3 regions of the Cytobacillus sp. genome follow, and region 2 is predicted to be linked to each of the others. Evidence: riboswitches for the same ligand, from Rfam matches in the RefSeq annotation. Region 2 holds a riboswitch; each other region holds the start of a gene.
What was found. A riboswitch is a leader RNA that binds a small molecule or an ion and turns the genes downstream of it on or off. The one in region 2 is predicted to bind S-adenosylmethionine.
Positions count from the first base shown of each region.

Region 1 (10,537 bases), on a different contig from region 2:
TAACAGGGTATGCAGGAACCCGGACTGAAATTAAAGAAGTACTGCTATCCCTCGAGGGGGCTAATTATATTAAATAGCTCTTTCTTAAATCACCTCTAAGGGTGATTTTTTTATGCGATATTATATATATGGTTGACTGGAGGAGATTAATTCGATTATTATCTAATTAGATGATAATCGAAATGAGGGTGCTGGTATTATGCAATTAAATCGTTTAGTAGCTTTTTATAAGACAATGGGAGACCCAACCAGAATCAGGATTGTTTTTCTTCTTGCCAAAGGGCCTTTGCATGGACAGGCGATAGCTGGGAAGCTTGGATTGACCCCGCCAACCATTACCCATCATTTAAATAAACTCAGGGAAATAAACCTTGTTTATCAGAGAAGAGATAAAAATACAGTTTATTTCTATCTAAATGAATCCGTACTGAAACATCAGTCGGGTGTTCTTGCGAAATTGGCAGATAAAGAGGAGATTAAGAAAATGGAAGAACAAAATTCAGAAAGCCAGAAGGTTATTGAAAACTTCTTTACAAAAGATGGAAAACTGAAGAATATACCTGCACAGAGAAAGAAGAAGCTCATGGTTTTTGAACATCTAATCAAAGGGTTGAAAATGGGAAAAAAATATGAAGAAAAAGTGCTCAACGAATATATTAAACAGTATCATGAAGACTATGCTACAATACGCAGAGAGTTTATTATTAATCATTATATGTACAGGGAAAATGGCATTTATGAATTAAACCCTCCAGAAATGTGGGCAAAAATAGAAGGGTAAAAAAGTCAGGGGCCCTAGTCAGGGCCCTGTATGCCATCAGCGGTAAAAATCCGGTTTGCGGTCAGTAAAAATCGGAATCATGCTGCGGACTTCTTTCACTTTATCCAGGTCTATCTCAGCATGGAGGATTTCTTCTGTTTCAGAACCTTCAGCAAGCACTTCTCCCCAAGGATCTATAATCATCGAATGGCCTGCAAAGACATTGTCAGGATCAGAGCCAGAGCGGTTGCATGCAATTACATAGCACTGGTTTTCAATGGCACGTGCAATCAAAAGCGACCGCCAATGTGCCAGCCGGGCCAATGGCCATTCTGCTACTACAAATAAAGCTTCGGCACCTTCCGCTGTATGGGTCCGCACCCACTCAGGAAAACGGATATCATAACAAATCATCCCTGCAAACTTCCTATTTTCCAGAGAAAATACTCCCTTAGCTGTCCCTCCTTTCAGATAGAGGTGTTCATTCATAAGCTTGAATAAGTGCAGCTTGCTGTATTCATGTATGAAGTCACCCTTGTTATCTACAATCAGCAGAGTATTGTAAATGCCTTCGGATGTTTTCTTTGCAACAGATCCTCCTATCAGATGAATTCGATTGCTCTGTGCTGCCTCTTTTAAAAAAACTAGTGCTGACCCGGCATCCTGGTCTGCAATTTCACCCAATCTGGTCAAATCATAGCCTGTCGTCCAAAGTTCAGGCAGCACAATAACATCCGGATTAGCCTTAAGCGCCTTATTAATCATGGTTTCGGCTGTTTTATAATTCTCCTCAGGTTTTCCAAATGAAATATCCATTTGTAAACAGGCAATCTTTAATTTCATAAAACTCCCCCGCAATCATCTTATCCATATGGTAAAATTAGTCCGATAGATGGAAATTTTCAAAATTTTACTTTACATCTTATCATTTACGTTATATCATTTGTGACTATATTTTCAATCTTTTTTTTAAGCAGGTGAACAATTTGGTAAATTATCCGCAATCAGATCTTTTGAAAAGTCTGCCTAAACAGTTTTTTGCATCTCTGACAGCCAAAGTGGGGAAAAAACTCGAACAAGGTTTTGATGTCATCAATCTTGGACAGGGAAATCCTGATCTGCCTACCCCGGAGCATATTGTCAAGAGTCTTCAAAGTGCAGCCGAAAATCCGCAAAACCATAAATATTCTCCTTTCCAGGGGTTCCCTTATTTAAAAAAGGCCGCTGCATCCTTTTATAAAAGGGAATTCGATGTTGAATTGGATCCCGAAACCGAGATAGCCATCCTTTTTGGAGGTAAAGCTGGCCTTGTTGAAATCCCTCAATGCCTTTTAAACCCTGGGGACAGCGTATTGGTTCCGGACCCGGGATATCCTGATTATTGGTCAGGTGTAGCACTTGCTAAAGCAAACATGGTGACAATGCCTCTAAGAGAAGATAATAACTTCTTGCCCGTATACAGTGAATTGTCAGCAGATCAGCTTAATTCAGCTAAACTGATGTTCCTTAATTATCCAAATAACCCGACAGGAGCAGTGGCAAATAAGGATTTTTTTCAGGAAACAGTTAATTTGAGCCGAAGTCATGGTATTTGCATCGTCCATGATTTTGCATATGGCGGAATTGGTTTTGACGGCAACAAGCCTGAAAGTTTTCTTCAGGCAGAAGGGGCAAAGGAGGTCGGTATTGAAATTTATACCCTTTCAAAGACCTTTAATATGGCAGGCTGGAGAATAGGATTTGCAGCTGGAAATGCAAGTGTCATTAAAGCACTGAATCTAATGCAGGATCATCTATACGTCAGCTTGTTTGGTGCTGTTCAGGAAGCTGCAGCAGCCGCTCTGTCAGGACCCCAGGATTGTGTTAATGAGTTGAATTTTATCTACGAATCCAGACGGAATACCTTCATCTCTGGCCTCAGGGAAATTGGCTGGGATGTACAAGCTCCTAAAGGCTCCTTTTTTGCATGGCTCAAAGTCCCTGAGCAATTTACATCGGAAGAGTTTGCTGACTATCTCTTGGATAAAGCGCATATTGCGGTTGCACCTGGCATCGGATTTGGTGATTATGGAGAAGGGTATGTGAGAGCCGGATTGCTGACATCTGAGGATAGACTTAAAGAAGCAGTGGGGCGAATAAAAAAATTAAATTTGTTTTAAATTTTTTTCATAATTCAATTGACAAAAATATTAAGCACTGTCATAATTCTAATTAAATTTTAATTCGAAATTAACTGAATACTCGTTTCGTTTTCTTATCAAGAGCAGGCGGAGGGACTAGCCCTATGAAGCCCGGCAACCGACTTATACCTGAGCACGGTGCTAAATCTTGCAGCTTTTAGCTGAAAGATAAGAAGATGTTAGATTGCTATGCTAACCTCTTCTTATTTGAAGAGGTTTTTTATTGTTCCCATTCTTTGATTTTTGAAAGGAAGAATATACATGAGTGAAATTATTGCAACGTATCTGATTCATGATGAAAAACATAACCCGGAGAAAAAGGCCGAGGAGATCGCTTTAGGGTTAACGGTCGGGTCATGGACCCATTTGCCCGAGCTTGAAAAACAGCAGTTGGAAAAGCATAAAGGCAGGGTCGTTGCTGTTGAAGTCCTTATTAAAGATGAAGAAAGAAAGGAAACAGCTGCAGTCATTAAGATTGCCTATCCCACTGTTAATTTCAGTCCGGATTTACCGGCAATATTAACAACAGTCTTTGGAAAGCTGTCATTGGACGGAAAGATTAAATTGTTAGATTTACAGTTTTCCAATGAACTTAAAAGCTTTTTCCCTGGGCCTCGATTCGGGATTGACGGACTGAGGGAAAAAGTGAATGTATATGGCAGACCCCTTCTAATGAGCATCTTCAAAGGGGTGCTGGGCAAAGACATGGATTTTTTAACTTCGCAGCTTAGGGAACAGGCCCTTGGCGGCATCGACCTTGTAAAAGATGATGAAATTCTATTTGAAAACCGCCTTACACCTTTTGAAGCCAGGATAACCGAAGGCAAAGAAGTGCTAAGGCAGGTTTATGAGGAAACAGGGCACCGTACCCTATATGCTGTAAATTTAACAGGCAGGTCTTTTGAATTAAAAGAAAAGGCAAGGAAGGCATCCAGACTTGGTGCAGACCTTCTTCTGTTTAATGTATTTTCTTATGGGCTCGATGTTTTGCAGTCATTAAGAGAAGATGAAGAGATTGGGCTGCCTATCATGGCACATCCTGCAGTTAGTGGAGCACTTTCTGCTTCAAATGTTTATGGGATTTCCTATCCTTTGCTTTTAGGGAAACTTCTCAGGTATGCAGGTGCAGACTTGTCTCTATTCCCTTCCCCTTATGGATCGGTTGCCCTTGAAAAAACTCAGGCATTATCAATTGGGGATGCCCTGACTAAGAATGATTTCTGCAAAAGAACCTTTCCGGTTCCATCAGCCGGCATCCATCCGGGTCTTGTGCCTCTTCTTTTCGAAGACTTCGGAATAGACAGTGTAATCAATGCCGGAGGCGGCGTACATGGGCATCCGGATGGGGCAAGAGGAGGCGGTTTGGCATTCCGCCAGGCAATTGATTTAATATTAAAGGGGGCTTCTTTAACAGATGCTCCATCAAACTTCCCTGAATTAAAAAAAGCGATTGATCTGTGGGGGTACAAAGAGGTGGCTGTCAAGAATGGCTAAAATAGCGGTTTTTTGTGATTTTGATGGAACTATTACCGAAAATGATAACATCATTCATATCATGAAGCACTTTGCTCCTTCCAGGTGGGAAGGGATAAAAAATCAAGTTCTGGCACAGGAAATTTCCATTCAGGAAGGAGTAGGAAAGATGTTTTCCCTTCTCCCAAGCAGTCTGAAAGATGAGATCACCGATTTCATCTTGGAAAATGCGAGAGTAAGAGAGGGATTTCAGCCATTTATCGATTATCTGGCAAAGGAAAATATACCGCTTTATATAGTCAGCGGAGGAATAGATTTTTTTGTGGCTCCTGTATTGGATAAGTATGGACCCTTTGAAGAGGTGTTCTGCAATAGTTCTGATTTTAGCGGCGATACAATTAAAATCTTATGGCCGCATAGCTGTGATGAGAATTGCGATAATAATTGCGGCTGCTGCAAGCCTTCCATTATGAGAAAACTGGAGGGTGAGGAAACCTTTAAAGTGGTGATCGGGGATTCAGTAACTGATCTGGAGGCTGCAAAACAGGCAGACTTTGTCATAGCAAGAGACCTGCTCCTGGAGAAAAGCAAAGAGATGAACCTAAATCATTGTGCCTTTGAATCGTTCTATGATTGCATTGAGCTTTTAAAAAGATTAAATGAGGTGAGGGTATGAGCAGACTTGAGGAAAAATGGAATGAGCTTGCAGATATTAAGGACGAGCTTGCAGAAAGGGACTGGTTTATGGGAACGAGCGGAAATCTGGCCATTAAGGTCAGCGGGCGTCCCCTTCAATTCCTCGTTACAGCAAGCGGAAAGGATAAAAGGAAACGAACTGATGAAGATTTTCTCCTTGTTGATGAATATGGACACCCGGCAGTGGAAACACATCTAAAGCCATCCGCTGAAACACTTCTGCATACTGAGATATATAGAAGAACAAAAGCTGAATGCAGTCTCCATGTACATACAATAGATAATAATGTCATCTCAGAAATTTATGGTGATCAGGAGGCAGTTACATTTAAAGGGCAGGAGCTGATTAAAGCATTTGATAAATGGGAGGAAGATGCTGTTCTTAGGATTCCGATTATTCCGAATCATGCACATATTCCCGCGCTGGCTAAGTGTTTTTCTTCCCATATACATGAAGATGCAGGTGCTGTTTTAATAAGAAATCATGGAATTACTGTATGGGGCAAAACCTCCTTTGAGGCTAAAAAGATCCTTGAGGCTTCAGAGTTTCTTTTCCGCTATCAGCTAAGGCTCCTGGAACATAAGCCCAATCAGCTATTTAAAGTAGTCTAGTACCCAAGCTTCTGTTCTAAAACATGCTAGAGAAAGATTTTAATAGAAAGGGTTGATTAGTTTGGCATATATTGTACTGAAAAATTCAAAAAAAGAAATCAGGAATCAGGAAGAGGTTGCAGCTTTTCTGGAAAAGCAGGAGGTTATCTATGAGCAATGGGCAATAGAGAAATTGCCTGAAAATCTGCAGGAAAAATATTTACTTTCCGATAATGAAAAACAAGAAATTTTGGCTGCATTTGCTGAAGAAATTAAAGATATTTCAGAAAGAAGAGGATATAAGGCACAGGATGTAATTTCGCTTTCAGAGAATACGCCGAATTTGGAGCAGCTTCTTCAAAATTTCCAGCAGGAACATCATCATACTGATGATGAGGTGAGATTTATTGTCAGCGGCCATGGAGTTTTTATTATACAAGGAAAAGATGGGGAATTCTTTGAAGTATTCCTGAATCCAGGCGATTTAATATCCGTACCTGAAAACATCCGCCATTATTTTACCCTCCAGGATGATCGAAAAGTAGTAGCCATCCGAATTTTTGTTTCTGCAGAAGGATGGGTGCCAATTTATGAAAAAAAGGAAGTCCATCAATAATTTGATGACCCATTGCCACCGGCATTGGGTTTTTATTTTCTCACTATAACAATTGGATATTTTTTACATGTTTTAGTCTGGCAAATTTTTTATCAAATCCCGTTGATGCCGCATGTGTAATTTAGCAGAATGTGTCGAAACCGCATGATGGCGAATTGAAATTGATGTCGATAAAAATAAGTTTGGAAAAAGATTGTCTAATATTGCGAATCTATTTACATTTATAGAAATTCTTGTAATAATGCTTCAAGTAGACACATTTATATCGGATAAAGGGATAGGAGTAGGAGGAAGAACGTTGCGCTATAAAAGAATACAGCTGCTGACTGAAATTCAGCAAAAAAGGGAAAAAATGATAGAAACAGCCAAGAAAAATGGAATGGCGAGCCAGGAAACTGTGCGCTGCAGCCAGGAACTTGATCAATTAATTTTTGAATATCAATGCGTCATTAAAAGAGAGAAGGAACAAAAGAAAAGAATGAGGATTTCCTTCCGGGAAATGATTCTCTCATGGAAGAAAGCAGTTGTCTAATATTAAAAAGCCGAGCATATATATTGAGCATATAATAAGGAAGCAAAAAAAAGGATCCATAATGGGTCCTTTTTTTTATTTGGGGAGCCTGCTTCCTCTTTTCTTGATATTGAGCAGCACATTTCTTATTAATTCCTTATTGCAGTACTATGCCTGTATCGAGAATCATATATCGTAATACAAAGCTTTTTTATAAATCTCTTAAAGCGAACAATACTCATACAAGTTTTAAGTTAAGAGGAGGGAAAGTAAAAAATGCACATAGTTGTGTGTGTCAAGCAAGTCCCAGATACAAAAATTATTAAAATCAATCCCAAGACTAATACTCTTGACCGGCGAAGTGCTCCTGCCATTTTAAACCCTTATGACGCCCATGCAGTGCAGGAAGCAGTGAAAATAACAAAGACCTTAGGAAAAGGCATTATTTCGGTTTTATCCATGGGGCCTCCACAGGCTGTTGCTGTTATTAAGAAAAGCATCGAAATTGGAGCAGACCGCGGTTTTTTAATCTCGGACCGTGCATTTGCCGGTGCAGATACACTCGCAACAAGCTATGCTCTTTCTAAAGCATTGGAACGCATTTCAAAAGATATGCCTGTGGATTTAATCATATGCGGAAAACATGCTATTGATGGAGATACCGGCCAGGTGGGACCAGGGATAGCAAGAAGGCTGGATATTCCGCCAGTTACAAATGTTATAGAGGTATCCGAATTTAATGAAGGTGAAAAAACGATCCTGATCAAAAGGAAAATTACGGACGGGTATGAATTGATACAAGCTCAAGTCCCTTGTCTGCTGACCGTTGAAAAAGAGATTAATAGCATAGAATACTCTCCTATGCCTAACATGATAAAAGCTGCCAGGTATGAGCCGGTTATCTGGTCTGTAAATGATCTCGAGGATGTGGATCGTACACAGCTCGGTTTGAAAGGGTCTCCTACGATAGTTGGAAAAATGTTTACCCCTCCTAAGCCGGAAGGCGGAAAGAGGCTTGAAGGGAATGCGGACGAACAGGTTAAGCAGCTGATGGAGCTTCTTAATGATAAGAAAGAGCTGTTTGTAAGCCGATAACAGAAATTATTAGGGGGTAATTTACATGATGGATGAGAACCGGGGAGTGTGGGTATTCATAGAACAAAATGATGGAAAAATTGAGGGGGTATCCCTTGAATTGCTCGGTGCAGGCAGGAAGCTGGCAGATAAGCTGGATGTGCCTCTTTCCGGTGTGCTGCTTGGTTATGAAATAATGCCTTTAAGTCAGGAGGTAATCGCTTATGGAGCTGATCAGGTATATGTAATAGACCATGAAGTAATGAAGGATTACCGGACAGAATCATATATGAAGGCAGTTATCAATCTTGCAGAAAAATATAAACCTGAAATATTTCTTTATGGGGCCACTTCCAATGGTAAAGATTTGGCCAGTGCTGTTGCTACAGATCTTAGCACAGGATTGACTGCAGATACAACCATGCTGGATGTCGAAGTGGATAAGAGGCTTCTTGAAGCAAGCCGCCCGGCGTTTGGGGGAAATATAATGGCAACCATCCTTTGTAAAAAGCACCGGCCGCAGATGGCTACTGTCCGGCCTAAGGTTATGAAAGCCATGGAGCCAGATCCAGATAGGCAGGGAGAGGTTATAAAAGAAGCGATTGCTCTAAGGGAAGATGACATGCGCACTAAGGTGATTAAAATTGTGAAAGATGTCACAAAAAAAGTGAATTTAGCAGATGCTCATGTTGTCGTTGCAGGCGGAAAAGGGATGGGTGATTTTCAAAACTTTCAGCTGATCCATGAGCTGGCTGAAGCAATTGGAGCAACCGTAGGGGGTACTAGGGATGTAGTGGAGGCTGGATGGCTGCCGCATGAACAGCAGGTAGGGCAGACCGGGGAAACTATTACACCAAAGGTCTATTTTGCTATTGGGATTTCAGGGGCAATTCAGCATGTCGTAGGCATGAAGAATTCAGAGTTCATTATTGCGATTAACAAAGATCCGGAAGCACCAATATTTGATGTAGCAACTTACGGAATCGTGGGTGATGCACTTGAAATTGTGCCGAAGCTAATTAAAGAGTTAAAGGAAGCAAGGGAAAGAGGGGGTGAAATGAGTTATGTCTGAAAAGTTTGATGTCATTGTGGTGGGGGCTGGGCCTGCAGGGACTTCCTGTGCATACACATGCGCCAAAAACGGTTTAAAAGTCCTGCAAATTGAAAGAGGAGAATATCCCGGCAGCAAAAATGTAATGGGTGGAGTATTATACCGTAAGCAAATGGAGGAAATCATTCCGGAATTTTGGAAAGAAGCACCGCTGGAGAGGCCTGTCATAGAGCAGCGGTTTTGGATGATGGATAAAGAATCGACAGTGAGTTTTGGCTATAAAGGTCTTGAGTGGGGGAAGGAGCCATATAATAATTTTACAGTACTCCGGGCGCCATTTGACCAATGGTTTGCAAAAAAAGGGATTGAACAGGGAGTACTTTTAATAAATGAAACAGTCGTGCTTGAGTGTCTGACTGAAAATGGAAAAGTAGTTGGTGTAAGAACTGACCGGCCGGATGGTGAGGTGTATGCAGATGTGGTGGTTTTGGCAGATGGTGTAAATTCACTGCTGGCAAAACAGCTGGGCTACCATAAAGAATTTCGCCCTGATGAAGTGGCACTAACGGTAATGGAAGTCATTAATCTTTCAAAAGACAAAATTAATGACCGCTTTAACCTGGAAGACAACCAGGGCTGTACGATTGAAATATTTGGGGACTCTACGAAAGGCAATCTGGGAACTGCCTTTATTTACACCAATAAAGAGAGTATTAACATTGGTGTGGGAACCACACTGTCAAGCATGATTAAGGCAAAGCTTAAGCCTTATGACCTGCTGGATTATTTAAAAACACACCCTATGGTAAGACCTTTAATAGAAGGGGGAGAATCTGCTGAGTATCTGGCTCACTTGATTCCTGAGGGTGGCTACCATTCAGTGCCTAAAGTGGCCGGGGATGGTGTCCTTCTTGCAGGTGATGCTGCCCAGCTGGTTAATGCCATACATCGCGAAGGCTCCAATATGGCAATGGCTTCCGGAACGATGGCTGCAGAAACCATCATTGATGCCAAAAAACGGGGTGATTTTAGCGAAACAAGCTTGAATCAGTACAGGGAAACACTGTATCAAAGCTTTATTATTAAAGACCTGGAAAAATATAAAGATGCAACTCACACGTTTGAACACTATCCTCAGTATTTTAAGGAATATGTTCCAATGCTGAACAGGGCAGCAAGCAAATTCTTTACAGTTGATGGAACTCCTAAGAAAGATAAGCAAAAGGAAATTGTGAAGAGCTTCACCAGTGAGCGCGGGACCATTCGTGTGCTTCAAGACATGTACAGGGCATGGAAGGCGGTGAAATAATGTCAACAAAAACGATCGAAGAAAAGCAATATTTAGTTCGTTTTAAGGCAGACACCAAATCACATCTTACCGTATTGGATCATGATATCTGCATGACAAAATGCCCCGATAAAATATGCACTATTTTCTGTCCGGCTGAGGTGTACAAGTGGGAAGGATTGAGAATGCAGGTGGGTTATGAAGGATGCCATGAATGCGGCAGCTGCCGGATTGGATGCCCATATCAGAATATTAAATGGGAATACCCAAAAGGCGGCCATGGTATAGTATTCAGGC
Region 1 is NZ_CAXQGS010000040.1:32,095-42,631, forward strand. It holds gene ACEQ1T_RS06255 (methylated-DNA--[protein]-cysteine S-methyltransferase) at 1-77, shown strand, start outside; gene ACEQ1T_RS06260 (metalloregulator ArsR/SmtB family transcription factor) at 200-781, shown strand; gene ACEQ1T_RS06265 (carbon-nitrogen family hydrolase) at 818-1,603, opposite strand; gene ACEQ1T_RS06270 (pyridoxal phosphate-dependent aminotransferase) at 1,747-2,919, shown strand; SAM riboswitch class I at 3,012-3,115, shown strand; gene ACEQ1T_RS06275 (2,3-diketo-5-methylthiopentyl-1-phosphate enolase) at 3,202-4,434, shown strand; gene ACEQ1T_RS06280 (2-hydroxy-3-keto-5-methylthiopentenyl-1-phosphate phosphatase) at 4,427-5,089, shown strand; gene ACEQ1T_RS06285 (methylthioribulose 1-phosphate dehydratase) at 5,086-5,721, shown strand; gene ACEQ1T_RS06290 (acireductone dioxygenase) at 5,783-6,316, shown strand; gene ACEQ1T_RS06295 (aspartyl-phosphate phosphatase Spo0E family protein) at 6,615-6,848, shown strand; gene ACEQ1T_RS06300 (electron transfer flavoprotein subunit beta) at 7,104-7,922, shown strand; gene ACEQ1T_RS06305 (electron transfer flavoprotein subunit alpha/FixB family protein) at 7,948-8,973, shown strand; gene ACEQ1T_RS06310 (FAD-dependent oxidoreductase) at 8,966-10,261, shown strand; gene ACEQ1T_RS06315 (ferredoxin family protein) at 10,261-10,537, shown strand, end outside.
Region 1: linked by a shared signal. The riboswitch ahead of ACEQ1T_RS06275 (2,3-diketo-5-methylthiopentyl-1-phosphate enolase) and the one ahead of ACEQ1T_RS01500 (methionine ABC transporter ATP-binding protein) in region 2 are both predicted to bind S-adenosylmethionine.

Region 2 (10,537 bases):
ATTCGCTGACTCTTGCACTTATAAACAAGCAGTGGAAGCTTGGGAAGCATTTTTTAATCATGAATATTGGACAGAGCAGAAAGATAAGGAGCAAAGATTTTCTAAATCGTATGGAACTCTTTTTGAGTCAGAAGTTTATATTGACTATAAGGAAACCGAAGAGTTTATACACAATATGATGCCTGTAAATATTCAATATGGGCTTGAACTGGATTGCAAAGTTGCCCGAAATGGAAACACAGTCGGGTGGATTCAATCCATGAGCCGTCAAAGAAAAGTATTGTTACCAGGACATGATTTGAATTTTGTTGCTCGTACTGACACACCTTCCCCTTTCCAAGTCTATTGGAAGGTAAAAAACAAAGGGGAAATTGCTAAGAAAGAAGATTGTGTGCGAGGACAAATTATACAAACAAACAAACTAACTCATACAGAAGTAACTTCTTTTAAAGGGGATCATTATGTAGAATGTTTTATAGTTAAGAATGGAGTTTGTGTTGCAAGGAAAAAGATTGGCGTGGATATAAAAGTTTCATAATGGAACAACTGTAATTGTAATATACTAAGAAGGTTTCCAGAGGAACCTTCTTTAATTGGGGAATGAAGACTTATGTTAAATTATATATGTAGAATATGTGAGAAAGTGTACTTATACTAACGGTGCAATATTATTCAACAAGAGCGTAAATTTGTATAATAGAATTTGGGGGAGAAAGATGAAAGGATTATCCTGGGTTTTAATGCTCTTTTACTTACTCGTTACCGTATTTTGGATAGTAAATTCATCATATTTATTTTCTCCGTTGGGTACAATTATATGGCTCATTTCGATTTTGTTAGGGTTTATTGCTTTTAAAAAGATAAAAGAAAAAAATATTATGAGGAAACTTATGTTATATTCAACTTCCTTTATGGTGTTTTTGGTTATAGTAACAGGTTTGATACATTTAGCAGTTACTTCTATGCCATAACTATCAGGTACGTTAGCCGAAGAACAAGTCAGTAGATTTTTAGAACGCAGAGGAATACTAAACCTCTGCGTTTTTCTATGTGATTTTGTTGTCTAAAATTATGCGTTTGATAGTAACCTTGCGAATTCGGTTTTTCTACTTCACAAACGAACTACTTACTCAGGCATCTGGCTTCTTTCATTCAGGCTAGCGGCAAAGTAATCCGGACCGTGGTTCCTTCATTTTCCCTGCTGTGGATGTATAGGTTACCGCCATGGTTTTTAATGATTTTTTTGCAGATCATAATGCCAAGGCCTGTGCCTTTTTCTTTTGTGCTGTAAAACGGCTCTCCCAGTTTGGCAAGGCGTTCTTCGGGTATGCCAATTCCTTCATCCTCAACACTGATGATGACAGAATGGTCCTCCCGGCGGATATCCACGTTTATTTTTCCGCCCACCGGCATGGCTTCAATTGAGTTCTTAATGATGTTAATCAGCACCTGTTTAATTTTATCTTTTTCACATTTCACATAAAACTCGCCGGGTGACTGTGTTAGTTCGATCATGATATTCTCCATAACTGCCTGGCTGTTTAAGAGGGTGATCACACTTTTTACAACGTTTGTCAGGCAGGTTTCTTCCATTTCGGTTATTTGGGGTTTGGCGAGAACGAGCAGGTCATTGACGATGCCTTCAATCCGCTCCAGCTCACTTAGGATGACCTCCGCGAAATCGCCTTTATGATCTTCATATAATAACTGTGTAAAGCCTTTTATGGCTGTAAGCGGGTTGCGGATTTCATGGGCAATGCCTGCGGCAAGCTGACCGACAACCGAAAGTTTTTCGGCATTCTGCAGCTTTTCTTCCGTCTTCTTTTGTCCGGTCACATCTTTAATAATGATTTGGTAGACCTTTCTGTTCTTGAAAGTGGTTGGAATCAGCTGGACTTCGGCTTTTCTCATTTGTCCGTCAGTCCGGATCAGATTAAGCTCAAAATTTACACTTAGCTTTGTTTGCAGAAAATCATCGAGGGTAGAATGTTCTGAAGGAGGAGTGTAGTCGTGGAGGGAGGTGCCGATCATCTCTTTGATGCTCGTGAATCCAAAAAGCTTCTTTCCTTCATTATTGATGTAGGTCCAAATCCCTTTTTGTGTCACCATTCCTATCGTATCCTTGGAGTACTCCACCAGAAAGCGGTACTTCTCCTGTGTTTCCAGAATTTCCTCTTCCATGATAATTCTTTGTGTCATATCCCGGATGATGCACATCATTTCTTTATCGTCATTAATGACTGAAAAATTGGCTTCAAGCCACAGATAATGCCCCTCCTTATGCCTGAAGCGAAAGGTCTCCCGTTTATGCGGAAGCTGTTCGAGCTCGGTCAATGCATCTCTTAAAAGGTCCCGGTCATTTGGATGGCAGTATGTATAAAGGCTGCTTCGATAAAAGTCCTGCTGCGAATACCCCAGCATTGGCAAGCAGGAAGGGGAGACATATAAAGCAATGCCTTCTTTTGTCACTCTTGCAATCACATCGCTGGAATGCTGAATGGCCAGCTGCAGATTCCTCGCTTCCACCTTGTCCGCGAATAAATCTGCAGGATTCTCGGTCATGATCATTTTTGTCCCTCCTTTTTGAAAAATGGCACTTTTCCATCATTATACAATACATGCTTGGATTGACATATAGGATAAATTTCACTCTGTGAGAAGGATACCTTGATAGGTACTATTCTCATAGGAACTTTCTAATTTCCTCTCCAAGGATGAATATGCCTTTCTGCAGTTCCTCCAGCGAGGCATAAGCATATGAAATTCGTATAAAATGAATTGGCCCGTCACTGTAAATGCTGCCCGGATTTATCAGCAGTTTTCTTGAAATTGCCTGCCGATAGAGGCTTCGAATTGGAATACTGGACGGTACTTTCAGCCATATAAAAAAACCTCCTTCCGGAGAATTCCATTCGGCTATCCCGGACAAGTGAGCATCTAATGTATTTAAGGCAGTATTACGACGAATTCTCAGCTGCTCACGTACACTTTCCATATGCTTTTGATAAAGGCCCGTGGACAGCCATTTTTCAGCAACCCTTTGTGATAGTGAACTTGAACCATAGTCAGTCTGCATTTTAAGATCGGCAAGCCGGTCGATAACAGGTTCAGGTGCTGCTACCCAGCCTATTCGAAGTCCGGGACTCAATGTTTTTGACAAGCTTCCCATATAAAGAACCTGGCCGTTTTGTCCATTGCTTTTAATGGCGGAGGGGGTGCTTCATCAAGCCAAAGCTCACGATAAATATCGTCTTCCACGATTGGCAGCTGTTCTATTCTGCAATCATCAAGCAGCTCCCTCCTTCTTTTTTCTGTCATTAAAATTCCAGTAGGATTATGATAGGAAGGAATGGTGTATAAAATGGATTTCCCTTTTTCATATTTTTTCAAAGAGATGCTTTTCGTGATAATTCCCTCTTTATCCATCGGCAATCCTTTTAAATTCATGCCTGATGACCGAAAAAGCTGTAAAGAATATAAGTAAGAGGGCTTTTCCAGAAATACGGGTACCCCTCTTTGCACAAGGCCCAGTGAAATAAGCTGCAGGGCTTGCAGCCCTCCAGAAACAATAAGTATCGAGGAAGGAGAAGCGTCTATTCCGGATGCTGCCAAATACTCACTGACTGCCTTTCTTAATGGCAAATACCCCTTTGGTTCCTCATAACCGAGTTCACTCAATTCATCAGCAGCTTCCTTTAGAACTTTCTGCATCGTTTCCACAGGGAAAATTTCAGGGGAAAGCTCTCCTTTGCTGAGCTGTATAAAAGCAGGATCCATTTCTAAGTCATTAATTTCTTGAACGATTTTTTCGCTGGCTCTGTGTATCCCTGTATCGATATATTCACTCCAGTTGGCAGACTGCCTTGAAGCGAGCAGAGTCCATGTATTATTAATAACCTTAGTGCCAACCCCCGTTTTCCCTTCTATTAATCCATCTGCTGCAAGTTCTTCCAGAGCAGTGATAATTGTGCTTCGGTTTACTCCAAACTCTTCAGCCAGTTTTCGCTGGCTTGGAATTTTACTTCCGATTGGCCATTCACCTTTGGAAATCTTTCCTTTAATAGTTTCTATAACCTGCTGATATTTTGGCAATTGTGCTGTATCCATCCATATAACCGCCTTCATAAAAATTGGCTGGCAAAATTCTTTTCTAATTGGTTGAGGACATTGTATCAGTTATTGATTATCCTGAAAAGCAGCACAGAAAATGGCTGGAAATGCTGATAAGGGGGATGAAGTTGGCAAATAAGAAATTTATGATTATCGGGGCGCATAGTTCTATCATCATTCTCTGGGCATCCGCATTCCCGGGAATTCGAGCTGGACTTGAATCGTACTCCCCGGAGAACCTCGCCCTTTTTAGACTTTTAATTGGTTCCGCTGCACTTGGTGTCTTAGCGCTGCTGACAAAGATGCGTCTTCCGGATATAAAAGACCTTCCTCCTATTCTTATACTTGGATTTCTTGGTTTTACGGTTTATCATATTGCACTCAACATTGGGGAAAAAACAGTAAGCTCCGGGCCGGCAAGCTTGATTGTATCAATGACTCCGATTTTTTCGGCTGCTTTGGCTGCTATATTTTTAAGGGAAAGATTTGGAAGGGTAAGGTGGATTGGTTCCGCAGTCAGTTTTGCGGGTGCGGTACTTATTTCCCTTGGTACAGGAGGCGGGTTTGAAATCCAAACCGGTATATTATTTGTCCTGCTTGCTTCCGTTTCAGAAAGCATCTATTTCGTGTTTCAGGCTAAATACTTTAATAAGTACGGATTTTTGTCATTTACATCATATACCGTTTGGGCAGGGACTAGTTTTATGCTGATTTATCTTCCAGGGCTTGGTAGTGAGATCTTTCATGCGACGGCCGAATCCACTTTTAGTGTCCTTTATTTGGGGATTTTTCCAACGGTAATTCCATATATTGCCCTCGCTTTTCTTGCGTCTATACGAGGGACTTCTGAAGCGGTAAGCTCTCTTTATCTGACACCAGCAATAGCGTTTGTCATTGCCTGGGTTTGGCTGGGAGAGGTGCCGGCTATGTTATCAATTGCAGGTGGTGTGATTACTCTAGCAGGTGTGATGATTATTCACCGTAAAGAGAGCTCTGTTAAAGTGACAGAAACTTATGAAAATGGACCAGGTGAAAATATTAAAAAATAATGATTGACATCCTTTTCTTTATTGTGGTAAAGTAATAAACATATTAAACAACCAAATAATAAAAATCTTCTTATCCAGAGAGGTTGAGGGACTGGCCCTATGACACCTCGGCAGCGGACAAAAGTGTACCGTGCCAAATCCAGCAAGCTTAGCTTGAAAGATAAGAAGAGGACCATTGATAAATGCTGCCCTCTTCTTTCTTTAGAAGAGGGTTTTTATTTTACCGGAAAAATGCAGCGAGATTCTATTCATAAACATATGAATAATTCTTATCGAGAGAAGCAGAGGGGCCTGGCCCAATGAAGCTTCGGCAGCAGGCAGACTGCACTGTGCCAAATCCAGCAGGCGAAAGCCTGAAAGATAAGGAGGGGCCTTCAAAAAACCTCTTCTGATGGAAGGGGTAAATTTCAGGATATAATTCTTAGTTTTCGCATAGGAATAGTTAGTGAATAAAAAGTGACAGGTACCTATACCAATTCATTAAAGTGGTATAAATACCTGTCACCATCAAAGGGGAGATGCTGAATGATAGAGTTTCAGAATTTAAAGAAAGTCTATGAAAGCGGAGGACAGCAGGTAGCTGCTTTAAACGGAATAGACTTAAAGATTAACAAGGGTGAGATTTTCGGTGTGATCGGCTTCAGCGGTGCGGGAAAGAGTTCTTTGATCCGCTGTGTCAATTGGCTGGAGAAACCGACTTCAGGAAAGGTTATTGTCAGCGGACATGATCTGACGGCTTTATCTGTAAGGGAAATTCGCGAAGTGAAAAGAAACATCGGAATGGTCTTTCAGCATTTTAACCTATTAAATTCGAAAACAGTGTTTGCCAATGTTGCGATGCCGCTCACACTGGCTAAGGTCCCTAAAGATGAAATCAAAAAGCGTGTTCATGAACTATTGGAATTCGTGGGGCTCGCCGACAAGGCGAACAGCTATCCCGATCAGCTGTCAGGCGGACAAAAGCAGCGGATCGGAATTGCCAGGGCACTGGCGACCCAGCCTTCCATTCTATTATGTGATGAAGCGACTTCAGCACTGGATCCTCAGACAACCAGCTCGATCCTGCAGCTGCTGAAAAAAATAAATAAAGAATACAATATTACCATTCTGATCATTACCCATGAAATGTCTGTAATCAGAGAGATTTGTGATCGTGTCGCTGTTATTGAGGCAGGAAAAATTATCGAAGAAGGAACCGTCTTTAATGTCTTTTCATCACCAAAAACACAAACAGCGAAAAACTTTGTCAGCACGGTTATGAATGATCAAATACCTGACTCCATTAAAGAAGTGATCGAAAGACAGCAAGGTCTTCAAAAGGTATTTAGAATCAACTTTGTTGGAAATTCTGCCGGGCAGCCGCTCCTTTCGCAGGTTGCCAAAAAGTTTAATATCGACTTCAACGTCCTGTTTGGAAATATTACTGAACTTCAGGGAACACCGTTTGGCAACCTGATTGTCGAATTCCAGGGTCCGGACAGTGAAATCAGACGTGCTATCCAGTACATCAGCCAGGAAAAAGTTTCTATAAAGGAAGTGACAACACGTGCTAGTTAATCAGGAAAAAATCATCGAAGCCTTAATTGAAACGATCCAAATGGTGGCTTTCTCATTGCTGTTTTCAGCTCTTATTGGACTGCCGCTTGGCATATTGCTTGTCGTAACAAGGAAAGGGCATCTGCTGGAAAACACCGTTGTTTTTAACATCATAAACAGCATTATTAATATTTTCAGATCAGTCCCCTTCATCATTTTAATGGTAGCCATCATCCCAATCACCCGGATGATTGTCGGGACATCGATTGGAACTGCTGCAGCAGTAGTGCCGCTTGTCTTTTATGCAGGACCCTATATTGCGAGATTAATAGAAAATTCATTGCTTGAGGTTGATCCGGGAGTCATTGAAGCTGCAGAAGCAATGGGAGCGACACCTGGCCAGATCATTTTAAAGTTCCTGATTCCTGAAGCGCTCAGTTCGCTGGTATTAGGCTTTACAATTGCGACAATCGGTCTGGTCGGAGCATCAGCCATGGCCGGGGCGGTCGGAGGCGGCGGCCTTGGTGACCTTGCCATTACATATGGCTATCAGCGATTCGATACAACCGTCATGCTGATTACCGTTGCAATCTTAGTGGTCATGGTTCAAGGCCTGCAGTCATTCGGAAATATCATATCCAAAAAAATCAGAAGAAGATAAATGAGGAGGAAACACATCATGAAAAAACTATTTTTATCATTCATTATTTTAGCATTGGCTGTGTTCACTGCAGCATGCTCAAGCACAACTGGCGGAGAAGAGACCAAGAAAATTAAATTAGGTGTCAGCGGATCTGATACACGCATCTGGGACTTTATTGCAGAAAAGGCTGAAAAGGAAGGCATTGAAATTGAGGTTGTAACATTCTCTGACTATGTACAGCCAAACGTTGCCCTTGCAGAAGGTGATCTTGATGTAAATGCATTCCAGACAGTCGCTTATTTTGATACTTTTATTAAAGAGCATAATATGGATCTTACACCAATTGCGACAACTGTATTAGCACCAATGGGCCTTTATTCTGAAAAAGTAAAATCGGTGGAAGACATTCCGAAAGGCGGCAAAATTGCCATTCCAAATGATGCTTCAAATGGCGGAAGAGCCCTTCTTTTACTGGAGGAAGCCGGCTTGATTAGATTATCCGAGGACTATGACGGAAACCTGGACTTGAATAAAGTCGTTGAAAATCCGAAGAACCTTGAATTTGTAGAAATGGTATCAGCACAGACGCCGCGTGCACTTCCAGATGTCTCTGCTTCTGTAATCAATAACGGAATTGCTGTAGATGCAGGCTTTAACCCAACTAAGGATTCAGTTTTTATTGAAAGCGAAACCGCTACTCCGTATGTAAATATCATTGCTGTCAGAACAGAAGATAAAGATAACAAAACGCTTAAGAGAATTGCAGAACTTTACCAGGAAGATGATGTAGCTGATTTCATCACGAAAGAATATGACGGAAGCATGATCCCGACTTTCATACCTTTAAGTGAAATTGGCTGGTAAAAAATTATTTATAAAGGAGGAACAATGATGGCGGCACCTGTAAAAGCACTTTCTGAACTAAAAGAAGCAATCAAGAAAAATGTTGAGGATAATAAAGAACTTTATCTTTCCGCAAGCCACCAGATCCATGCAAACCCGGAAATAGGGAATGAGGAGTTTTTTGCCTCTGGCTTGCTTTCAGGCATCCTTGAGAAGGAAGGATTTGAAGTAGAGCGGGCAGTGGCCGGGCATGAAACAGCTTTCCTCGCCCGGAAGAAATCCGATAGACCGGGGCCGTCCATTGCATTCCTTGCAGAATATGATGCCCTTCCCGGGCTGGGTCATGGATGCGGTCACAATATCATAGGTACGACAAGTGTGGCAGCAGCCATTGCATTGAGCAAGGTCATTGATGAGACCGGTGGGGAAGCAGTAGTATTTGGAACCCCGGCAGAAGAAGGCGGTCCAAATGGAAGTGCAAAAGGAAGCTTTGTGAAGCATGGCTTGCTTGAAGGCATTGACGCTGCCCTGATGGTTCATCCATCAAACCATACCCGCCTGACCAGTTCATCACTGGCAGTTGATCCGCTTGACTTCGAGTTTATCGGAAAGCCTGCCCATGCGGCAGCTTCACCGGAGGAAGGAATCAATGCCCTTGATGCAGTTATTCAGCTGTTTAACGGAATTAATGCCCTTCGTCAGCAATTAAAGGATGATGTGCGAATCCATGGCATTATTACTCATGGCGGGGATGCTCCAAATATTATCCCAGAGTATGCAAAAGCCAGATTCTTCATCCGTGCTACAACCAGAACCAGTCTTAATGAGGTAACACGGAAGGTTAAAGCTGTCGCTGAAGGCGCCGCATTGGCAACAGGAGCAAAGCTCAATGTTATTGCTTTTCAAAATGAAGTTGATAACCTGCTGTTAAACAAGACATATGACCAGGTGTTTAAAGAAGTGATTGAAGACTTGGGAGAAACGGTCGTTGAAGGGGACAGAGATGGAATCGGCTCAACGGATGCAGGCAACACCAGCCAAGTGGTGCCAACCATTCATCCTTATATTAAAATTGGTGCGGATGATCTTGTTGCCCATACAGTTCCGTTTCGTGAGGCTGCAGCATCTGAAAAAGGCGACGAAGCTCTGATAACCGGAGCAAAAGGGCTCGCACTGACTGCCTTCCAGCTGGTAACGAATCCGGAGTTGCTTAAATCCATTAAACAGGAATTTCTAGAACGGAAAGCTGCTGAATAAGAACAAAAGCTATCCTTTGCGGGATAGCTTTTCCTTACTTTAGTGAGTCTTTTCCTCAAATTGGAGTGTTGTTCGGCCTCAAAATGCTGAATTTTCTCCTCCAATTGATTGCTCGTCCCTCGATTTCATCTTTCTTTTCCTAAAGTTCACGATTACCTACTGTTCCTTCATCCGTTCCTGTGCCATCCGAATAAGCTCCTTCACCATACTTCCGCCAATCTTCCCGCCCACTGTTCCTGCCTGTTTGGATGTAAGACGGCCGTTATAGCCCGGCTTCAATGGCACACCGGCCTCCTCGGCAATTTCATATTTCACGCCATCAGGGTTTTCATTGTCAACATGGTATCCCTGGTTTGCCATTACCTGATTTTTCAGCTGGTCTAATGCCGCTCTTGATTCCGGCACAAGCGGGCGTCTTTTTCTTCTTGCCATGATACATTCCTCCATAATAAGTACTTTTTCTTATTATGTGAAAGAACATAGGGAATAACACTGAAAAAACTTGTACATCTTCTTATGAGAAGATATTCTAATGTTAGAAACCCTGAATCATTGTGAATAAACAAAAGAAGGTGTTTTGTTTGGCATTAAAATACTTGTCAGCTCTGCTGCTGCCTGGCCTGCTGGTATTGCTCTTTACGAGAGTAAGCTATAATCGTGTGATTGGGCTTGTATTAACGGTGGGACTGATTGCTGCTTCTGTCTATAAAGGCTATACAAATTCATTTGCCTTAATTGTTATAGACGCACTTTCATTGACTGTCGGGTTTTGGTACGCTCAAAAACTGAAGCCCAAAACAAAACTAAGTGCGGAATAATTCTTGCGGAACCTGTCGATCAAACGTATCGACAGGTTTTTTGTTTAATGAATTTTCATCTGAATTTATGCTTGCGTAGCATCAGCTATTCATCAATATCAATCAAACGATTGATTGGATTACACCCCGTTAATCAAACGTTTGATTAACCTTGCTTCGACACCCCCCTCGATAATTCGGCATATTTCCCAAGCAATATTTTCCCTGTAAAAACAAAAAAACGAATATCCGTTCGCATATTGTTGGTTTGTTTTAGGCTCTTTGTGGTAGAATGGTGATAT
Region 2 is NZ_CAXQGS010000012.1:8,398-18,934, reverse strand. It holds gene ACEQ1T_RS01520 (cyclic GMP-AMP synthase DncV-like nucleotidyltransferase) at 1-538, shown strand, start outside; gene ACEQ1T_RS01515 (PAS domain S-box protein) at 1,153-2,568, opposite strand; partial or broken gene ACEQ1T_RS01510 (PLP-dependent aminotransferase family protein) at 2,684-4,107, opposite strand; gene ACEQ1T_RS01505 (DMT family transporter) at 4,239-5,159, shown strand; SAM riboswitch class I at 5,227-5,326, shown strand; SAM riboswitch class I at 5,426-5,526, shown strand; gene ACEQ1T_RS01500 (methionine ABC transporter ATP-binding protein) at 5,685-6,716, shown strand; gene ACEQ1T_RS01495 (methionine ABC transporter permease) at 6,706-7,356, shown strand; gene ACEQ1T_RS01490 (MetQ/NlpA family ABC transporter substrate-binding protein) at 7,375-8,202, shown strand; gene ACEQ1T_RS01485 (M20 family metallopeptidase) at 8,230-9,438, shown strand; gene ACEQ1T_RS01480 (alpha/beta-type small acid-soluble spore protein) at 9,595-9,870, opposite strand; gene ACEQ1T_RS01475 (CsbA family protein) at 10,020-10,256, shown strand.

Region 3 (10,537 bases), on a different contig from region 2:
CCTCAACTATTAGGAAATTATACTTATTGGCAAGCTCCAATACATGCTGCCGGCGCTCTTCTGTCATTGTCGTACCTGTAGGATTTTGAAAGGTTGGGATCGTATAAAGAAAACGAGGCAGAGCGAGCCCTTTTTGCTTTCTTTCCTCTAGAATCTCTTCCAATACATCTGTTTGAAGTCCGTTCTTGTCTACAGGAATACTAATTGTATGTTTTGTGTAGTTTTGGAAAATTTCTAAAGCCTCCATATAAGTAGGAGATTCTATTGCCACGATTGACTCCTCATCAAGGAGAATGCGGGCAATCAAATCGATCGCCTGGCATGCACCCGAAGTGATCAAAAGCTCTTTTTCAGCAACAGATATTCCCCGCTCTTTCAATCTCATTAAAACCTGTTCCTTGAGTTTTATTATTTTGGGACTTCCTATATAATGGAGCGGCAAATCATGCTCTTCCTCTAATAGACTGTTAACAGCTGCCTTTACCTCTTCATCAGGCATAAGGGAAGGAGCTGGATAGCCGCAATGCAGGCGTATACACTCATCTGGAATCTCCGGAATCCACTCCCCAGGGGGATTATTCTGAAGTGCTAATTTGATGTTGTCAGGAAAAAAAGAAGCGGCATTCACTTGAATCCACACCCTTCCAGCAGTTTTATTATTCATTATAAACCTCTTGCAAGAGATGCTCCACTAAAACTATAAAAGCAAGTGCTCCTGAAAATGTCTTTTTACCTTTACCCAATCTTCCTTTATGACACTATACAGGACAGTATGACGAATAGTCCCCTCTTTTCGTATCATATGATTTCGAAGAACGCCCTCTTTTACCGCACCGATTCGTTCTATCGCTTTCTGTGAGCGGACATTTTCATGTCCGGTTTTGATTTGGACGCGATTAAGTGACAGTTCTTCAAAACAGTATTTTAATAATAAATATTTACAGTTTGTATTAAGATCCGTGCGCCAATAAATAGGGCTCATCCAAGTGGAGCCGATTTCAAGATGTTTATGCTGGGCTGAAATATCAAGAAACCAGGTAGCGCCAATGATTTTCCCTGATTTTTTATGGACAATGACAAAAGCAAAATCGGTGCCTCTCTCCCGTTTTTGTATGGCATCTTTGACATAATGAATGACCCTGCTTTTCTCTGTTAAATCAACAGACATATGCTCCCATATGCGTTTATCCTGAGCTGCTTCATAAATTACGTCAACATGCTCAAGCTCCATGGGAATTAACTGCACAACATTGTTTTCTAATTTTTGCATGCTATCACTCTCCTTGAATCTATTAAAGCCGAATTCTGGTATGATAAAAATAACCAAAAATGAATTTTAATATAATACCAGGGAATGATTCGATGGAAATTCAAATTCTGCTTTCGGAAAATGGAATAAAGTACAAAGAAATTTATGAACAAATTCGGCTGGCGATTTTAGATAATAAATTGTCAGCTCATGCAAGACTTCCTGCAAAGCGGCGGCTGGCTGAACAATTAAACGTAAGCATCATAACTGTTCAGATGGCTTATGAACAATTGCAGAGTGAAGGCTACTGTTATTCAGCAGAACGCAAAGGCTATTTTGTTTCTGAAATTCAGGGTGAAATGCACTTTAATCAGATTAATACAATGGACTTGGAGAAAAGAATTCAGAATGAGTTCCTCATAAATTTTAAAAATGGGCAAATTGATGCCTCTGCCTTCCCCTATAAACATTGGAACCGATTATACAGAAAAGAGCTTAATGAATCTAATGCCAGCAATGCACAGTGGCAGGGCGAATATTCTTTGCGTGTTCAAATTGCACTATACTTACAGCAAGCTAGAGGGCTGGCCTGCCAGCCGGAGCAAGTGTATATTTTCAGCGGGTTTCAGCAGCTGCTGCTAAATGTCTGTTTGTTTTTTAAACGGAGAGCCATCGGAATAGAAGATCCAGGTTTTAGTCGGGCAAGATCTGTTTTTGATCAATTGCAGCTGCCTTGTTATCCGATTTCTGTGGATGAGGAAGGATGCTGTGTGCCTGATGAGCCAATAAAATTATTGTATACGACACCTGCTCATCAATACCCTACTGGTACAATTATGTCTATTGCCAGAAGGGTTGAACTGTTGAAATGGGCAATTAATCAGGATGCTTTCATTATCGAGGATGACTATGATTCTGAATTTCGCTACAAAGGGGCACCAATCCCAGCATTATCACATATGGATTCCACCGGGCGGGTACTGTATTTCGGCACCTTTTCAAAAACACTGTTGCCATCACTTCGGATCAGCTATCTGATTATGCCAGCAGCACTGCAGCAGGACTTCGAAAAATTTAATGCTTATCAAAAGTCGACTGTTTCAAGAATCGATCAGCGAGCTGCTGCAAAATTTATGGAAGAAGGACTTTATTCATCTCATATAGCAAAAATGAGAACTTTATATAGAGCTAAAAGGAGCTGTTTAATAGATAGCCTGTCAAAGCATTTAGGAGAACACTTTGACATAATTGGAGATACAGCGGGCTTGCATATCATCGTGACATTACCAGATGGATTGAATGAACCTAAAGCAATTGCTCTGGCAAAGTCGGCGGGAGTTGAAATCGATGCTGTTTCGCCTATGTATCAGCTTCACAAGCCAAATAATCATGTGATGTTTGGATATGGCGCACCATCGATGGACGAGATTGAGAGAGGAGTCCAGTTAATCGCTAAAGCATGGAAAGGTTATCTTTTAGACTAAGTCATATATTCAACTAAAAGAGCGTTTATCAAACAGGATAACGCTCTTTTGGTGAAGCGGTAAACATGCATATCTTTTCCTTAATAGCCACCATAAAATCAAACAAATTCATCCCCTGGATTTGCTGGAATTTATACAAGTCCTGCTTATAGTACATATGAATATGCTTCCCGGTGATTCCCCTTTTTTCTTCAATGGAAGTAATTTGGTTATACGCAAATTCTTCAATTATTTCCTTATTTGTTTCTGATACCGGGATTCCATAGAATAGCAGTCTTTTGTTCGTTGCCGCAAAGAAGCCTGCGTGCGGAGTTAAACAGTAATGGGCAACTAATGAACAGCTTAAACATTCAATAATGTTTTCACCTTCTTTCAATACATGTTCAACCTGACTTCTAACGCTATGCATGGAACGATCCCCCTCATTTTCAGTAAATAATTTCATCTATCAAACCGCTGTCTTCACTGCAAGTATCAGCCCGGTAGACCAATCCAATTCTGTTATGTCCAGGTCAGGTCTGTCCTGCAGAGTTTTAAGAAGTTTAGTGGCTTTTATCCTAAATTCTTCAGGCAATTTCTGCTGCGGAAACACATCATGAATCACATAAAAACCGCCGATATTCAAATGATCCAGGGTTTTGTCCAGTAGCTCGAATTTCCCCGGCCATGTATCTGCAAAAATAAAATCGAAGCCTTCTGACAGGTTTTGTATAAAAGCTGCTCCGTCCTCACAGCAAAATGTGATTCTGCTGTCATTCCCGAGGTACTTTCTCGCGATCGATTGCACACTAGAGTCTATATCAACGGTTGTAAGCTTACTGTCTTCATCCATCCCATCAATGATCCAGGAAGCAGACGCTCCCGTTCCTGTTCCCAGCTCCAAAAAGCTTCCTCCTGGTTTTGAGGCAGCCAGCCCCTTCAGTAAAAATCCTGTTTTTCGATCACATGACTGCCCGAAGCCGAGCACATCAGATTCCTGCAATATCCTCGAATATGCTTCCGGTACCTGTATAACACCGTTTTCCATTTTGCCATTCCTCCTCTTTATTCGTTATCAAATCATAAAAGAGCATCAAAAAAAGGCCTCTCATTATAAGAGGCCTTTACTTATCAAAACGACCTCTTATCTCCCAGAGCATCAACTCTGTTGGAATTAGCACCTTCCTGACATAATCAGGGGTTGCTGAGGCTTCGCAGGGCCAGTCCCTCCACCTCTCTGGATAAGAATTTGTATAAAATTTATATTTTCAACCAAGTATTGCATAGTTTTTGCAAAATGGCAACACTTTAATTCTTTTAATCTAATGAACAGCTTCCTCCCCTTGATAAATCCGGAATGCCGGAATAATCGTATCCGATACAATCTCTTTCCCTTTTTCCCGGATGAAGTCCAATTTATAATACGCATCGAATCTCTGGCTGATCTCTGTTTTCACCAACTCAGGAGGAGTAACGACGATGAATTGGAACTTCAGCTTATCTGCTACTGCGAAAATCGGGTCAAGTACATGGGCAGAAGCAGCTTGTCCGAACGGATTATCACAGACTAACGGGACCCAGCTTTGATCGGTTTCACTCTTGACCGAAAGAAGCATCATCATCATGACCATGCGTGCAGATAGCTTTTGACCGCCGCTGCCATCGGATTTAGTCTTTGAACCCTGGTTGATCGTCTGCCAGGTTGAATAATGCTCTCGCTGCGGTTTTCCGTACATGAATGCATTATCAGTACGCATATTATATACCAGCAGCTCCGGGTAACGATTCCTGAGGGAGACAAATAAAATCTGCTCATCACTGATGAGCTGTTTGATTTCCTGATCCTGCTCCAGACTATTGTCATCAATCATCTCGAATCGTTTCGTAATTTTGTTAATGGCCGAAACGAAATGCTGTTTCAGTAAAGGTTCAATATCTTCCGCTTTTTTAGGAAGGATGTCTTCTTTGAGCTGAACGAGCGGGAAAGAACCCCGTTCATTCTTCAGCTTCATTTTCGCAATCATCGAGCGAATCGCTTCTGAAATGCTCATTACCTTCATGCTCGCACGGCTGGCCCAGAAGTTCTGCGCTTTTTCTGCCCGTTCTTTATCTCGTTCCAGCTGCTCTAAGCCGCTCTGTGAAAAGCGCTTCATGTTTTGGACCACACTTTGAATATGCGCATAATGCCTGGTATCCATATGATCAAGCGTAGTTAAAACTTCATTCTTAAAGCGGATTTCCCAATCCTTTCCTTCAATATTGAGTTTTAAATTGCGCAGGGATTGTTCAATTTTTGCGTGCTTCTCCTGGCCTTCATCCTGGATACCCTGATGTTTTTCACTCCAGGAAATGATGCTTTGCTTTCCCTGGCTCTTTATTTTTTCAATATCTTCATCCGTAAAAGCTGCTGCTTCCTCTTTAAGGATTACGGATAGATGCAATTGATTGTTTTCAAACTCAGCAATGTTTTGCTCCGTCTCTTTTTTGCGCTCTTCCGTTTTCTTTATTTCTGCATTCGTCTGTTTGGTCTGGTCAGTAATTTCAATCGTCTTCACTTCCAGATCAAGTTCTTCCCATTCTTCAGGATGTTTATCATGCTTGGCCACCTTTTTAACAGTCTTATCACGCTGCGCCTTCGCATGCTTTAAAGACGTATCAGCAACTGTTACAGCTGTTCCCTGCTCTCGCTCTTCTTTCTCTGCTGCCTTTGTTTCCTTTGCAGCTGTCTGAACCATCTTTTCCAAAATACTCATTGGTTCATCCGGTACAGACGCATCCTTCCACTCTACGTTAAGAGCATGAAGTTTTTTCTCGAGCTTCTTTTGCTGTTTTTGCTCCGATTCTTTTGTCGCCTGGATCGCCAGCAATTCACTGGCTTGTACTTCTTTTGATTTTTGCAGCTGTTTAAGCTCCTCAATGCTTCCAATGGTTTCTTCCAGCATATGAGATGATAATCGCGGGACCTCTTCAGAGGCTTCTGCTTTCTCAGCGGCTGGAAAAACAGCACCATCTATAAAAAAGCTAATCTCCTTAATATTTTGCTCCGCTGATAGCTTCCATTCCAAGTACGTTTGGCTCCACTCTTCCTGCAGTTCAGCGATGGTCTGATGCTCGTTTGCAAGCTCATTCTGTACACTTTCGAAAGCTTCCTTTTGTTTCTCTTTTTCCTGCTTTACCCGTTTATTTTCCTGATGCAGCGACTTTTCATGTTTAAAGTTCTCTAATGTTTCCACATCTTTTAATAGCTTCTCAATCTTTACCTTCGTCTTTTCCAGCTGTTCTCTAAGTTCCCGCTGCCGTTCTTTTTCTTTTTCCTCCTGCACGATGATGGCCTGCAATTCCGTTTTCTTGGAAAGCATGGCTTCCTTTTCCTGAAGCAGCGCTCTTTCGATATCACCGGCAAGGTCATTGGAAAGGAAACGGTCGATTTCTTTTAAAATACGGCGGAGAGAGCTCTCCGTTTTTTCAATTTCTAGAAGTGTATCTTTCTTTTCTTCTATTTGTTTGGCAATCTTAATTTTCCAGTTCATGAACTGACTTTTATCTGTCAGCAGTTCCTTCTCCGTACCGGTGATCATCACAAAGGAATACTGCGGATTTTCGCCCGTCATGTCTTCCCGCATAAAAATCGGAACCGGGTTCTTAAACATTCTTCCGGCAAGGACCTGCTTATTCATTTTTTCCCATTGCGGCCTGCTTACCACTAAGCCATAGGGCAGGAGAGGATGAGAAAGTATGTGGCTCGCGATTTCATCCGGTTTTAAGGATTGGAGAAATTGTGAGCCGTAAAACACATCTATCCCTGTTTTCTCATCAATCCATTCCTTTAGTTCCTTCACATCATTATTCGCAATCCAGAAATGCTCATCATTCAAAGCATAATCCAGCTGCCTTTCCCAGAGCACTTTTTTAATGTCTTCCCCTTGCTCACGATTTTGAACGAGCAGCTCTTCCACCTGCAGGGCATATTTGGATAAAAGAGCATTCGTAAACTGTGCTGTGACATCATCCAGCACACCTTGCAGCTTATCGTACAGCTTCCCTTCTTTTCGCTGCTGCTCTTCACTTTTCATCTTAAACTCTTCACACTTTTCTTCAGAAAACTGAATGGATTGAGCGAGCGTTCCATGTGAAGATGCAAGCTGGTTCTGCTTATCATTGGATTGTTTCTCTTTTGCCTGCAAATCTTCGAGAGCAGATTTTTTGGTTTCTATCTGTTTGTTAAGATTTTCGATAAAGCCCTTTAAATCATAGGTTAAGCGATCACCGAATTCTTTGATAAGCTGTTCTTCTTTTGATTCAAATTCATGAATTTGGGTATAAAGAAAATCAATTTCCGTACGAAGCTGGGCAATCTTCTGGGTCTTTTGTTTATCCTGCTTAGACAGATCGTTTGCTTTTTTCTTTAAAAATTTCTGATATCCGGCATAATGCTGAACGGCTTCCCTAATAGCCGCGGAGGATTTTTCCCACTGCTGAGCCGCTTCTTTTTTGATTTCATCCATTCTTTGATTCACTTGCTCTAGGCCGCTGTTTTGCTCAAGCTTCATAATCTGCTGAGAATGCGCGCGAATGCTCTGTTCCCCTTCATGCCATTCTTTCAATAACAGCTGAAAAGCCAGCTCATCTTTTCTCTCCTGCTTTTCTTTCACCGTTTCCTGCAGAATCATATGCTTCTTCTGCTCTTCCCCTAGTTTCTTCTCCCAATCCAGCACTTCCCTGTGAGCTTTTGCGTACTCAAGGTTATCTTTCTGAAAACGCAGTTCCACTTGCTTGCCCATTAATTTATCGTTTTCATTTTCCAGCTCAATGAGTGTTTCTTCTTCCGTTTTCTTCAAATGCTCTAAAGCACCAAGCAGCTGTCTCCCGACCTTAATGCTGTCCTCAACAATTTCTTTATGCTCGATGCCCTTTGCCAGACTCTCTTCAAATGGAAGAATATCTTCGAGGAACTCTTTATGAGCCTGCTCTCTTTTCAGCAAAACAGGCAGGTCCTTTGCAATGCTTGCCTGACTCTTAAAAATCTCCACCAGATCGTTCTTCTGATGCTCAGTCCGGTGCAGAACCTGGCTGACTGTAGGAATAATCCGCTTTTGGAACAGGGAGTGATCATCTTCAGCACCTTCAAAAAATTTTCCTACGCCTCCCTCATCCTTGTTAATGTCTTTCATAATATCCCAGTCTTTGCGGTTAATGCCGTATGTATCAAGAATGCGGTAGTGCTTCTTTGTATCACGGTAGACATCATAGCCATTCCATTTTAAATAATCCTTCAGGCCATCCGTATCAGCCAGTTCACCATCTTCATAGAGCGGAATATGTTCAAGTGATGCTTCTTCTTTCCGTTCAAACTCCCTTGTATAAAACGCAATATTCGGGATAATTTTCGCTTCCTGTTCAAGCGTTTTGCTTTCTCCGCCTTCTTCGTTCATGGAAATCCGCTGTTCTGCTGAAAACATTCCGCCCGTCACCAAATGCCTGCGGTCAGCCCCGTCGAGTTCCCATTGAATGAGAACATGAAAGGTATAAGGAATGAATTGCTCTTTATTATTAAAAAAGAATTGCTGATAATAGCGGTTGTTCTGCTTTCCCCAAGACGTTCCCGGCTTGAGAATCTGGAAGATGGTCTGCAGGAACACCCCTTTCCCGCCTCCATTCATCATGGAAATAAGGCCGTTTGTGGAGGTCTCCTCATTATGGAAGTTAAATGTTGTATCCTTGTATTGCTTTTGCATGCCATCATATTTCAGGCCGGCAATTCTAATTCGATGGATTTTCGGCATGCTGCTCCTCCTCTGCCTTCATTAGTTCCTTGAACATTTCATAACGGTCATAATCATGATACAGATATTCAATCCGCTCAAATAATTCCTGTTTAGGAATCGCCTTTGGAATATCCTCCCGATCGAGAATGACGATAAGTCCTTCTGTCTCCAAAAGACGCATGCTGCTTGCTATCAAACCGATACGCGTCCTGCGATTGGCTTTCTTAGATCCATAATCATCCGTGTCGACCTCCATGTATTTCCATGTAGTCACAACGTCCTTCATATCAATTTTTTCATCTGCTCCGAAATCCGGTTTTGCTTTAAGAATGCTATCCCAATTCATGATAACATCATTCACTTGCCGTTCCAGGGTATAGAAGCTAACCCCTTCGCGTTTCGTACGGATTTTCGCCGCCTGGCTGCGGTCGATGCTTGCCAGGAATGCCATAATGACTACGCTCATCAGGTGAAAGTGTTTCTTCGTTTCAATCTGCTTATGCCGATCTTTCATATGAGTAAAATTTGTAGCAAAAACAGAGCCGGTCGGCTGCACGACGAGCTGAATCCGTTTTGGCGATTCAATGATAAAGGTGCCGGATTCGTCTGCCAATAAGAGAACCGTCTGTCTTACATCAGGATCGAAATACGCCTGAAAGTACTCGCTGTTTTCGTCGATGACCTTATCTTTTAAAAGCGTAAAATAAACCGCTGATGCTTTTTTGATACTTTCTGCACTCATCATTTCTCCTCCTGCACACAAATTTTAAAGGGAGTGATTTTCATTTGATACCAGAGGAAGGGTTCCGCCCGATGATCAAACTCAGTATATATTTTCAAGCCTTCAAACACCTGGAACTGCGGATATTCCTGCATCAGTTTATAGAGGAGAATCTCCCGTTCATCACTTAACGTCTCTTCTTTCCGCTGCAGTACCTGGACCTTCAGCGGCTTTTTATCAAACATCATCCATAAATCAATCGTTTCTGATTCTTCAAACCATAAATCCTGTACTTCAAGCGGCAATGTCGTTAAATCAGCCAGTGAAAACTCTCTGTATGTCTGCAAATATTGAAACACATAGCTCCAGGCATTGATGACAGAATCCCAGTTCGTTACCCTCTGATGGGTAATGCTTTCCTCTTGCACTTCTTCCTCCATTACCTCTGTAAGCTGCGTTTCATCAAATTCCTGCTCTCCCCAAATCCAGTCCAAAGGCAAGATAAATTCATTCTTTGGCGAAAATAAAGGACCTAATACTTTTTCAACCCTATCGAATGAAGAAAACCCTTCTTTCATGAACCAGTTCTCATAAATATGCTCCCTGAATGAAACAAGGCTCGTTTCCCAAAACAGGGATGGGTTTTCTGCTTTCATCTTCATTTCATAGGAGATATTTTGAATCACAAGCTTGGCGAAACGGTCATGCAGCTGCCTCGTATGGCCGATCTTTTCCTGAAGAAGGATTAATTCTTTTTGAATGAGATCATCTTCCTCATTTCTTCGTTTCGTTTTCTCTATCATGCTGCTGATGGTGCGGAAGTGATTCTTCTCTTCTTCGAACTGCTTTTCAATTTCCCCACGGTTATCAGCCCTTTGCATTTCTTCTTCCATCAATAAGATTTTGGGATTGTTGATCATTTCTTTTTGAAAGGAAAATTCTTTTGCCATTAAGCGGTTGACCCGTGAAATGAGGTGATCGAGGTTTCGAGTGGCTTTGCGGAAATTACCGTTTTTTATCAGCTGCATACTATAAAGCTGTTCAATGGTGATTGAGAATTCCTCTGCCATTTCCCTGCTCATGAAGATCATCTCCTGTGAGACATCTGTGAGCTTGTAGACAATGGATCCGCCCATCTCCAGGTTCGTATATAATTCATCCATCGTCACATAGCGGAAAACCTGCGTCTCCCATGATTGCCTGATTTCATCGTAATAGAGGGCTTCAAAAGGTCTGCTGTATTCCTCTTTCCCCTGATACAGAAGCCCGCTTGTGATCCGTTCAATCTGCTTCTCATCGGCTAAAAGCTTCATTTGCTTGATTGAATCTTCAACCATAT
Region 3 is NZ_CAXQGS010000053.1:106,993-117,529, reverse strand. It holds gene ACEQ1T_RS10255 (PLP-dependent aminotransferase family protein) at 1-628, opposite strand, end outside; gene ACEQ1T_RS10250 (GNAT family N-acetyltransferase) at 698-1,270, opposite strand; gene ACEQ1T_RS10245 (PLP-dependent aminotransferase family protein) at 1,363-2,733, shown strand; gene ACEQ1T_RS10240 (PH domain-containing protein) at 2,762-3,142, opposite strand; gene ACEQ1T_RS10235 (O-methyltransferase) at 3,182-3,760, opposite strand; SAM riboswitch class I at 3,854-3,960, opposite strand; gene ACEQ1T_RS10230 (hypothetical protein) at 4,035-8,495, opposite strand; gene ACEQ1T_RS10225 (DUF6063 family protein) at 8,473-9,219, opposite strand; gene ACEQ1T_RS10220 (hypothetical protein) at 9,219-10,537, opposite strand, start outside.
Region 3: linked by a shared signal. The riboswitch ahead of ACEQ1T_RS10235 (O-methyltransferase) and the one ahead of ACEQ1T_RS01500 (methionine ABC transporter ATP-binding protein) in region 2 are both predicted to bind S-adenosylmethionine.